DNA from 2 places in the Bacillus sp. ISL-35 genome. Region 1 is predicted to be linked to the other one. Evidence: a T-box and tRNA genes for the amino acid it is inferred to sense, from the RefSeq annotation. Region 1 holds a T-box; the other holds one or more tRNA genes.
The links. A T-box is a leader RNA that pairs with one kind of tRNA and senses whether it is charged. The one in region 1 lies ahead of asnS (asparagine--tRNA ligase), so its partner is inferred to be a tRNA-Asn.
Positions count from the first base shown of each region.

Region 2: it encodes a tRNA-Asn, which carries the amino acid that the T-box ahead of asnS (asparagine--tRNA ligase) is inferred to sense. The anticodon was not compared.

Region 1 covers NZ_JAGGQK010000001.1:401,539-406,647, forward strand. The annotation lists gene J7E38_RS02110 (EamA family transporter) at 62-967, shown strand; T-box leader at 1,406-1,639, shown strand; gene asnS (asparagine--tRNA ligase) at 1,693-3,084, shown strand; gene J7E38_RS02120 (b(o/a)3-type cytochrome-c oxidase subunit 1) at 3,539-5,109, opposite strand, start outside.
Region 2 covers NZ_JAGGQK010000013.1:102,082-107,190, forward strand. The annotation lists gene J7E38_RS17575 (glucose-1-phosphate adenylyltransferase) at 1-841, opposite strand, end outside; gene glgB (1,4-alpha-glucan branching protein GlgB) at 759-2,717, opposite strand; tRNA gene J7E38_RS17585 (tRNA-Glu) at 3,590-3,661, opposite strand; tRNA gene J7E38_RS17590 (tRNA-Ser) at 3,665-3,755, opposite strand; tRNA gene J7E38_RS17595 (tRNA-Asn) at 3,760-3,834, opposite strand; tRNA gene J7E38_RS17600 (tRNA-Ile) at 3,848-3,921, opposite strand; tRNA gene J7E38_RS17605 (tRNA-Gly) at 3,927-4,000, opposite strand; tRNA gene J7E38_RS17610 (tRNA-His) at 4,015-4,087, opposite strand; tRNA gene J7E38_RS17615 (tRNA-Phe) at 4,125-4,197, opposite strand; tRNA gene J7E38_RS17620 (tRNA-Asp) at 4,364-4,439, opposite strand; tRNA gene J7E38_RS17625 (tRNA-Met) at 4,443-4,516, opposite strand; tRNA gene J7E38_RS17630 (tRNA-Ser) at 4,541-4,633, opposite strand; tRNA gene J7E38_RS17635 (tRNA-Ile) at 4,653-4,729, opposite strand; tRNA gene J7E38_RS17640 (tRNA-Met) at 4,769-4,845, opposite strand; tRNA gene J7E38_RS17645 (tRNA-Ala) at 4,867-4,942, opposite strand; tRNA gene J7E38_RS17650 (tRNA-Pro) at 4,958-5,034, opposite strand; tRNA gene J7E38_RS17655 (tRNA-Arg) at 5,055-5,109, opposite strand, start outside.

The DNA.
Region 1 (5,109 bases):
TGAACAGCATTTTCAATATGAGATGGCAGTCTACCTGTCATCTTTTCTGTGTGGTGAACGTATGAAAGGGAAATTGCCTTATTTTATGATCGCATTTGCATCGGCTATGTGGGGCTTGATTGGCTTTTTTGTAAAAGGCTTGAATAATGCCGGGTTTAGTGCCATGGAGATCGTGGCCATCCGAGTCATGACTGCAGCCATTGTTTTAATGATGGTCGGAATTGCCTTTTACAGGAGCCACTTGAAAATCAGGTTAAAAGACTTGTACCTTTTTGTAGGGACAGGAATTTTAAGCATTGTGTTTTTTAATTGGTCTTATTTTACGGCAATCAATCTGATGAATATTCCGATTGCAGTGGCTTTATTGTACACATCTCCTGCTTTTGTAGCGGTTTTGTCATTTCTTTTCCTGAAAGAAAGCATCAACAGGAAGAAATTGTTGGCGATTGTCATGACAGTCATTGGCTGCACGCTTGCAGCAGGCATCACCGGGCAGGGAGGAACATCTTTTTCTGTCTCCAGTATCCTGATTGGTCTTGGGGCAGGCTTCGGTTATGCGCTTTACAGCATTTTTGGCAAGGTGGCATTAAGGCAGTATCATCCGTTTACAGTCACTTTGTACACCTTCCTTGTGGCTTCAGCAGCACTGGTTCCGACAACCGGTATAGTCAGCAAGGCTGCTGTCCTTTTCGCTGGGGATGCGTGGCTTTATGCGATAGGGCTGGGGATTTTCCCGACTGTGGTTGCTTATTTTGCATACTCATGGGGACTGGAAAGAACAGAAAGCAGTACTGCTGCTGTTGTAGCTACATTGGAACCTGTCATTGCAACGATGCTGGGGTTGCTGGTGTATGGCGACAGGCTGGGCGGTCTTCAGATGCTTGGATCCGCGTTGATTATCATATCAGTCATTGCTATCAATATCTCAATTCCGATCAGGAAGCAAAAAAAGCAATTCACTGTGTGATTCAGGTCAAGAATATTAAACAATAATCGGACCAATTAACAGAGATAGAGTTATTTTAATGAAAGCACTTTTTAGCTAAGGCTAAGTTATCATTCAAAAAATTGGATTTTCGTTCTCATATGTAAATCCATAAGCGGTTAATTTCCGGCTATTATCTACAAAGAAACTTTTTAAGCAGAATAGGCGGAGAAATTCCGGTTAATTGTTAAAAAGAAGACAATATAAAACAATTTGGTTTAGATAACCGGAATAACTCCCCTTATTTTTAAAGAAATGAGGGGAGTTTTCAATCAAAGCGGAATTTTTCCGATTATTATTCAAACAACTTTAGTTTAGTGATTTTTAGTGATAAATGTATATAAATCAAGGGCCAACTAGACAAAGGGTGACTTTATGTGATAAATTATTACAGTAAAAATCCATTTGAAAACTGCATATATTAAATCGATGAAAAGGAAAGTAGTTTTTGCTATATTCGATAGCGAGCCGGGGACGGTGGAAGCCTGGTGATGATGCATAAATGAAGAACACCTTTGAGTTCTAACCGAAAGGGAAATCATGAGTAGGCTTAGACGTGGCCAGCACGTTATAGACTGGGATAAGCAATTATGAAGATGGTCATTTTATGACAATTTGGGTGGTACCGCGGAAGTTCAGCCTTTCGTCCCTTTTTTGGGGATAGAAGGCTTTTTTTAATGCAATAAATTACCATAAGGAGGCTTATTATGATCAAGACCGTAGTAAAAGATTTGTACAGAAACCAAGAAAGTTTTAAAGACCAAACTGTACAATTAACAGGATGGATCCGCACTCTTCGCGACTCTAAAACCATTGGCTTCATGGAGTTAAACGATGGTACATTCTTTAAGAGTGTACAAGTTGTTTTTGAGGATACGCTTGAAAACTTCAAAGAAATCACAAGGTTGCCTATTAGTTCTTCTGTTTTAGTAGAAGGGGAATTTATCCAAACACCTGAAATGAAGCAGCCTTTTGAAATCAAAGCGACAAAAATTATCGTCGAAGGATTATCGGATACAGATTATCCAATCCAAAAGAAGAGGCATACCCTTGAATACTTAAGGACAATTGCTCACTTGCGTCCGAGAGCCAATGCTTTCTCAGCGGTTTTCAGAGTTAGATCTGTTGCATCATATGCTCTCCACAAATTCTTCCAGGACAAAGGGTTTGTCTATGTACATACACCAATCATTACCGGAAGCGATACTGAAGGGGCAGGGGAAATGTTCCGTGTGACATCAATGGACTTGAACAAGCTGCCAAAAACCGAAGACGGAAATGTGGATGAAAATGCAGATTTCTTCGGCAAAGAAACCAACTTAACCGTGAGCGGTCAATTGAATGCAGAAAGCTTTGCCCTTGCTTTCCGTAATGTGTATACCTTTGGTCCGACATTCAGGGCAGAAAATTCAAATACGGCACGACATGCCGCAGAATTTTGGATGGTTGAGCCGGAAGTTGCTTTTGCGGAATTACCGGATATCATGGACCTTGGTGAAGAAATGATTAAGTATGTCATTGATTATGTTTTTGAACATGCACCAGAAGAGATGGCCTTCTTCAACAGCTTTATTGATAAAACACTTATTGAAAGATTGCAGAATGCATTGAATTCCGATTTCGGAAGGGTTACCTATAGCGAAGCAGTTGAATTATTAAAGAACTCGGGTAAGCAATTTGAATACCCGGTCGAATGGGGTACAGACCTGCAAACAGAACATGAACGTTACCTTAGCGAGGAAATTTACAAGCGTCCTGTCTTCGTGACTGACTATCCAAAAGAAATCAAGGCATTTTATATGAGAGCGAATGAGGATGGCAAGACAGTAGCTGCTACCGACCTTTTGGTTCCTGGCATCGGCGAATTAATCGGTGGAAGCCAGCGTGAGGAAAGAGAAGACGTCCTTGCAGAACGGATTAAAGAACTCGGTATGGCGGAAGAAGATTACTGGTGGTATCTCGAACTCAGAAAATACGGCAGCACAAAGCATTCCGGCTATGGAATTGGGTTCGAACGACTTGTCATGTATTTAACCGGAATGAAAAACATCCGCGATGTCATTCCATTCCCTCGTACACCAGGTAATGCAGACTTTTAATGATAGCTATATGAATAATGAACAATAGGATGCCGAGGCATCCTATTGTCTCTTATTGAACATGAACGGTTTCACTCGTTGTTTATCATATTTATCGTACAAATTGCTGTTGTAATTGTAAGGCTTTGTTAAAGCTCGATGTTGTTTTTACACCTGTTGATTGTAGTGGAAGGCGCGTAGACTCCTCGAAAATGCTAACGCATTTCCTTCGTGCGTGGGCAGGTTCGAAGAAGCTAATCAATGTCCTGCGGGCGCAGCTGGTCAGGTGAGACCCCGCAGGAGCAGAGCGGCGAGGAGGCTCAGCGCCAGCCCCGCGGAAAGCGAAGCGCCTGGAACGAAAATCAACAGTCTTGTTTAACAGAACCAACTAAAAAACAGGGTATGAAATCGCGACAGATTTCATACCCTGTTTTGTTAGATTCTGATTTTCCCATAAAAGGGAGCTCGATCATTTTTAGAAGAATTTATATCCCTTCGAACCAATTGGTGCATTTTGAATCATATCGATGAACGGGATTGTGTAGGCGAACAGGATCAAAAGAACAGTGATACCGAGCCATAACTTCCAATTTTCGAATACCATTGGAGTTTTTTCAGCTTGATCAGCAACCTCGCCGACCGGGAATTCTTCTTCACCTTTAGGTGCGAAGAAAGCAAGGTTGATGAAAATGTATAGCATCAGGATAATTCCAAGGAATAGAATCGTTCCGCCAACCGCCTGGGCAATCTGGTATGGAATCCACTCAGCAGCTTGCTCTGAACCGCCGTACGTTGAGAAAGATGAACGACGTGGAGCGCCAAGCAGGCCGGCTGCGTGCATTGCACCTGACATGAAGGTCATGCCGATCGCCCAAATCACCCCCTGGATAATCGCTAATTTATTCATTGCTTTTGTCAGGACCCTGCCAGTCAAGTGAGGAACCAGCCAATAGGAAATCCCGAAGAACGTCAAAACGACAGATGTTGCCAGAGTCAAATGGAAGTGGCCAGTAACCCAGATTGTATTATGCACTACCTGGTTCAGCTGGTGGGAAGCGTTGATGACACCGCCAGCACCTGCAGGAATAAAAGCAAGCATTCCGATGAATGGTACCGCAAAGCGAGCATCTCCCCAAGGAAGCTTTTTCACCCAGCCAAAAAGACCCGTAGAGCCTTTCGAACGCCCAAACATTTCAAAAGTTGCAAAAAGTGAGAACGCAGTCATAAGTGACGGAATGATAACCAGGAATGTCAAAATTACCTGAAGGAATTTCCATGCCGGATCAATACCTGGTTCCATCAGCTGATGGTGGAATCCTACCGGAATCGAGAACAGCAGGAACAGGATGAAGGACATCCTTGCCAATGAGTCTGAGAAAATTTTTCCGCCAATGATCTTAGGAACGATTGCGTACCATGCCATGTAGGCTGGCAATAGCCAGAAATACACAAGCGGGTGACCGAAGTACCAGAACAATGTACGGCTGACCAAAACGTCAACGCGATCTACAAGGCCCAATGACCAAGGAAGCAGTTGGAATAATACAGTTGCTGCGACACCGATTGTTGCCACAATCCACATGAGTGTGTTAACAAGTGACATGAAAGTCAGCAGCGGACTAGGCTTTCCAGGGTTTGCTTTTCTCCAGGCAGCGTAAGCCATGATGATGGCGGCACCGTCAATCCAGCTTCCGACAATCACAAGTGTTAAACCAAGGTAAAAGAGTGCATGCGCCTGTAATGGAGCATAAAAAGTATACAGGACAGAAGCCTGGTTAGTAAGGATCATGATCGCAGCCATTACTGTACCAATGGTCATGGTCCAGAAACCAATCCATCCGGTCAGGCGCTGTTTGTCTGTGAAGGTTCCAGATGTTTTACTCACAAGAGCGAGCTGGAATCCCATAATGAAAAATGTTGTTAAAACAAGCCCAAGTACGACACCATGTATCGTCAGGATCTGGTAATACCCAGTCCATGAAGGCAATTGGAATTTCCCTGAACGGACAAGTGTCTGCAGAAGTCCTGCCAGCCCGCCGATGGCAA
Region 2 (5,109 bases), on a different contig from region 1:
TCGGGTTCACGGAATAAATCCGCCACGACTGGTCGAACAGATTCAGCTCACAATCCTTATCCAATAAATCCATATTCGCTTCCCACAGGCTCTGAACTGTCCCTACATCCTTCCAGTAGCCTTTAAAAGGATAGGCAAATAACTTCATATTTTCTTCGATCAGCAGCGGAATGATATCCTTGCCAAAATCATGGCTGGATTCGGGATTCTGGTCATCCCTTATCAGATATTCCCTTAAAACACTCCATTTAAAAATATAAATACCCATCGAAGCGAGATTATTTTTCGCGACATCCGGTTTTTCTTCAAATTCAGTAATTCTCAGCTCGGAATCCGTGTTCATGATCCCGAAACGATTGGTTTCTTCCCAAGGCACCTCTATGACCGAAATGGTCACATCAGCTCCTTTTTCCTCATGATAGTTGAGCATCAATTCATAATTCATTTTATAGATATGGTCACCTGAAAGAATCAAAACATATTCAGGATTATACTGATCAAGATAATTCAGGTTCTGAAAAATCGCACTTGCCGTGCCTGAATACCATTTGACCTCGGAACTCTCAGCATAAGGCGGCAGCACTGTCACCCCGCCATCCTTTCTGTCGAGGTCCCATGCACTGCCAATGCCAATATAGGAGTTAAGCAATAAAGGCTGATACTGGGTCAATACTCCGACTGTATGGATCCCTGAATTGGTGCAGTTACTCAATGGAAAATCGATGATCCGGTATTTGCCGCCAAAAGGGACAGCAGGTTTAGCGAGATTCTTTGTCAGTGAGTGCAGCCGGCTTCCTTTTCCTCCTGCCAACAGCATTGCCACGCATTTCTTCTTTTGCATGATTGTTTCTCCCCTTTCTTTTGATAACAGGACGTAAAACTGAGATTCCGAATGGAGAAATACTCATCTCTATAGAATATGGCCTTCCATGGAAAGCTATTTCTTCTGCTTTTCGCACTTTTTTATTCAACACGCCTGAACCCCCGAAAACCTCGGCATCGCTGTTTAAAATTTCCCGATATTCCCCGGGCTTCGGAACACCGATCCGATAGTCACTGTAAACTTTCTCAGTAAAATTACAGACGATGACAAGTAAATCTTCCGGATTCTGACCTTTTCGGATAAAAGAGAAAACCGACTGGTCACGGTTATCCGCATCAATCCACTCAAACCCTTCATAGCTCTGGTCAACCTCATACAACGGCTTTGAACGCTTATACAGTTTGATCAGCTCTTTTGTATAATGGTTTATTTTTTCATGCATTTCATACCCAAAGAGATTCCAGTCAAGCTGTTCCTGGTCCTTCCATTCCGAAAACTGGCCAAATTCTGTCCCCATGAAGGTCAGCTTCTTTCCCGGATGCGCCACCATGAATCCAAGTAAAAGGCGCAGCTGCGCGAATTTTTGCCAGTAATCCCCCGGCATTTTGTCAAGCAGTGACTTCTTTCCATGCACCACCTCATCATGTGAAAAAGGCAGGACAAAATTCTCTGAAAAAGCATAAAGCAGGGAGAACGTAACCTTATCATGTATATGTTTCCTGTTATGGCTTTCTTCCTCCATATACTTTAAGGTGTCGTTCATCCATCCCATGTTCCACTTGTAGGTAAACCCGAGTCCGCCATACTCCACTGGAGCTGTCACCTGCGGCCAGTCAGTCGAATCCTCCGCAACCATCAAAGCACCAGGTTCAAAATCCTTCACTGCTTTATTCAGCTTCTTTAAAAATTCCACCCCGTATGGATTGGCTGCATTGACTGAATTAGGCCAATAGATGATGTTCGCGACCGCATCAACCCTGAAGCCGTCAATATGATATTTCTCCAGCCAGAAAATTGCACTCGAAATCAGGAAGCTCTGAACCTCTGTTTTTCCTAAGTCAAAATTGGCTGTTCCCCAAACGAGGTTCTCCCGGTCACTCTCACGCTGGTAATCAAAAACATAACTGCCATCAAACTGATACAGCCCATGAGCATCCTTGCAAAAATGGCCAGGAATCCAGTCAAGGATAACTCCGATCCCGTTTTGATGGCACATATCTACGAAATACATAAAATCATGTGGTGTCCCATAACGGCTTGTAACAGAAAAATAACCTGTGGATTGATAGCCCCAGGACATGTCGAGCGGATGCTCAGTTAAAGGCAATAGTTCGATATGTGTATATCCATGTGAAAGAATATAAGGAATCAGCTCATCTGCAAGCTCACGATATGTAAGGAACGATCCATCATCATGTTTTTTCCAGGAACCCACATGCAGTTCATAAATGAACATCGGCTCATCAAGTGTGCTTCGCCTCTCACGCTTCTGGAGCCACCTCTGGTCGCCCCATTTGTACCCATCAAGGGGATAAACAACCGAAGCGGTATTTGGCCTCACTTCCGAGAAGAAAGCAAACGGATCAGCTTTAAGCTTCTTATCCCCACCAGCTGTCAAAATATCATATTTATAGATAGCCCCGGTCAGATCACCCTCTAAGGCAAGCTGCCAGACACCTTCCTTATTCACTTTATGAAACTTGTGATTCTCTCCATTCCAATGATTAAAATCACCCACAAGCCTTACTTCAGACGCATTCGGAGCCCACACACAAAATCGAGTATATGTTTCAGTTCCTCGATTCATGACATGCGCACCAAATAAATTATGACTCTGATACAAATTCCCTTCATGGAACAGATGCAATTCAAACTCTGTAGGATTAATCACCAATGCCCTCCACCTGCCTTTGTTGAACAAATAAAACTTCCTATTTGAGTAGTATTCTAGTTACCATAAAGAATTCCTTGTAAACATTTTCTTAATTTTTCGACAATAATACTCAGTAAAGCCTGTAATTCGACAAAAGCCCGCAAATGGTAGCGCTTTAATGTACTAAATCTTCCAATTACGCGAAATTTGGAGAACGAAAGTTGAAAGTGAATAATGATTTTTCGAGAGGGCTGGTTGAATTTATTAGGTTTGATAGATAGAAGTTGATTAAAAATGTTTTTGGGTTGATAGCGTTTTCATATTGTCGAGGAGGTGATGGGATGGTGGTTAGGTGTGAAGAAGTCTAGGTTAAGCTGCCTGGTGTAGCAATGGTAATATGAGGCTGTTGAAAAGCTTATATTAGACAAACAGATTAAACTGTTATTTCAACAGTATTATTTCGCGTATCCTTACATACTTGGACATTAGGGGTACTGGTTCTAATTTTGTGACCTGTTTTCCCTTTTCTCCCTATAACCGGGAACATATCTCTTTCTTATTTGACCCGTTTTTCTCTTTCTGCCTACAACCGGGAACATATCTCTTCTTTATGTGACCCGTTTTCTCTTTCTCCCCATAACTGGGCACATATCTCTTCTTTATGTGACCCGTTTTTCCTTTCTTCCTATAACCGGGCATATATTTCTTCTTTATGTCACCCGTTTTTCCTTTTCGATCTTTAAACTGGCATAAATCCATAGATCTTCTAAGTACTCTGTTTTGATAGTGTTTGCTGCGTGCTGTATTGAGAAAACAACAAACTGGAAGCAAAAGCAGGCAAATTTTAAGAAACAAAAAAAAGCTGTTAGCATAATTGCTAACAGCTTTCCTTATGACCCCTACGGGATTCGAACCCGTGTTACCGCCGTGAAAGGGCGGTGTCTTAACCGCTTGACCAAGGGGCCTTATGGCGGAGAAGGAGGGATTTGAACCCTCGCGCCGGTTACCCGACCTACACCCTTAGCAGGGGCGCCTCTTCAGCCTCTTGAGTACTTCCCCATAATGGCTCCGCAGGTAGGATTCGAACCTACGACCGCTCGGTTAACAGCCGAGTGCTCTACCACTGAGCTACTGCGGAATAATATAAAAAATGGGCCTAAGTGGACTCGAACCACCGACCTCACGCTTATCAGGCGTGCGCTCTAACCAGCTGAGCTATAGGCCCATATATGGAGCGGGTGATGGGAATCGAACCCACTACATCAGCTTGGAAGGCTGAGGTTTTACCAGTAAACTACACCCGCATATTAAGAAAAGGGGCGACTGATGGGAATCGAACCCACGAATGTCGGAACCACAATCCGATGCGTTAACCACTTCGCCACAATCGCCATATCTCAATCATATAATTATTTAAATTAAATAAGGTGGCTCAGGACGGAATCGAACCGCCGACACAAGGATTTTCAGTCCTTTGCTCTACCGACTGAGCTACTGAGCCACTATAATATTATTGCATCCTAAACTTTTACTGGTTTAGGTCCTTTGCTCGAATGACCTTCGGTCTTTCTCGCAAGTTGCCGCAGAAGCTTATTCAACGATGTGAGCAACTTGCTCTACCGACTGAGCTACTGAGCCACTATAATATTGCATCCTAAAAATAAAAATGGCGGTCCCGACCGGGATCGAACCGGCGATCTCCTGCGTGACAGGCAGGCATGTTAACCGCTACACCACGGGACCAGATTGCGGGGGCAGGATTTGAACCTGCGACCTTCGGGTTATGAGCCCGACGAGCTACCGGACTGCTCCACCCCGCGACGATATTAATGATAATAAAATTATGGAGGAGGTAGAGGGATTCGAACCCCCGCGCGGTGTTACCCGCCTGTCGGTTTTCAAGACCGATCCCTTCAGCCAGACTTGGGTATACCTCCGTATTTAAAACAAGTAAAATGGTGGACCTTGTAGGACTCGAACCTACGACCGGACGGTTATGAGCCGTCTGCTCTAACCAGCTGAGCTAAAGGTCCAGGATATCCTAGATTGAATAGGTTCAACCAGATTAAATTTGGTAGCGGCGGAGGGGATCGAACCCCCGACCTTACGGGTATGAACCGTACGCTCTAGCCAGCTGAGCTACACCGCCAAATTATTTTATTAAGACATATGGTGGAGCCTAGCGGGATCGAACCGCTGACCTCCTGCGTGCAAGGCAGGCGCTCTCCCAGCTGAGCTAAGGCCCCATATTAAAATTGAAATGGTCGGGAAGACAGGATTCGAACCTGCGACCCCTTGGTCCCAAACCAAGTGCTCTACCAAGCTGAGCTACTCCCCGTTCTATTGAGAAAAAAATAATGGCGCGCCCGAAAGGAGTCGAACCCATAACCTTCTGATCCGTAGTCAGACGCTC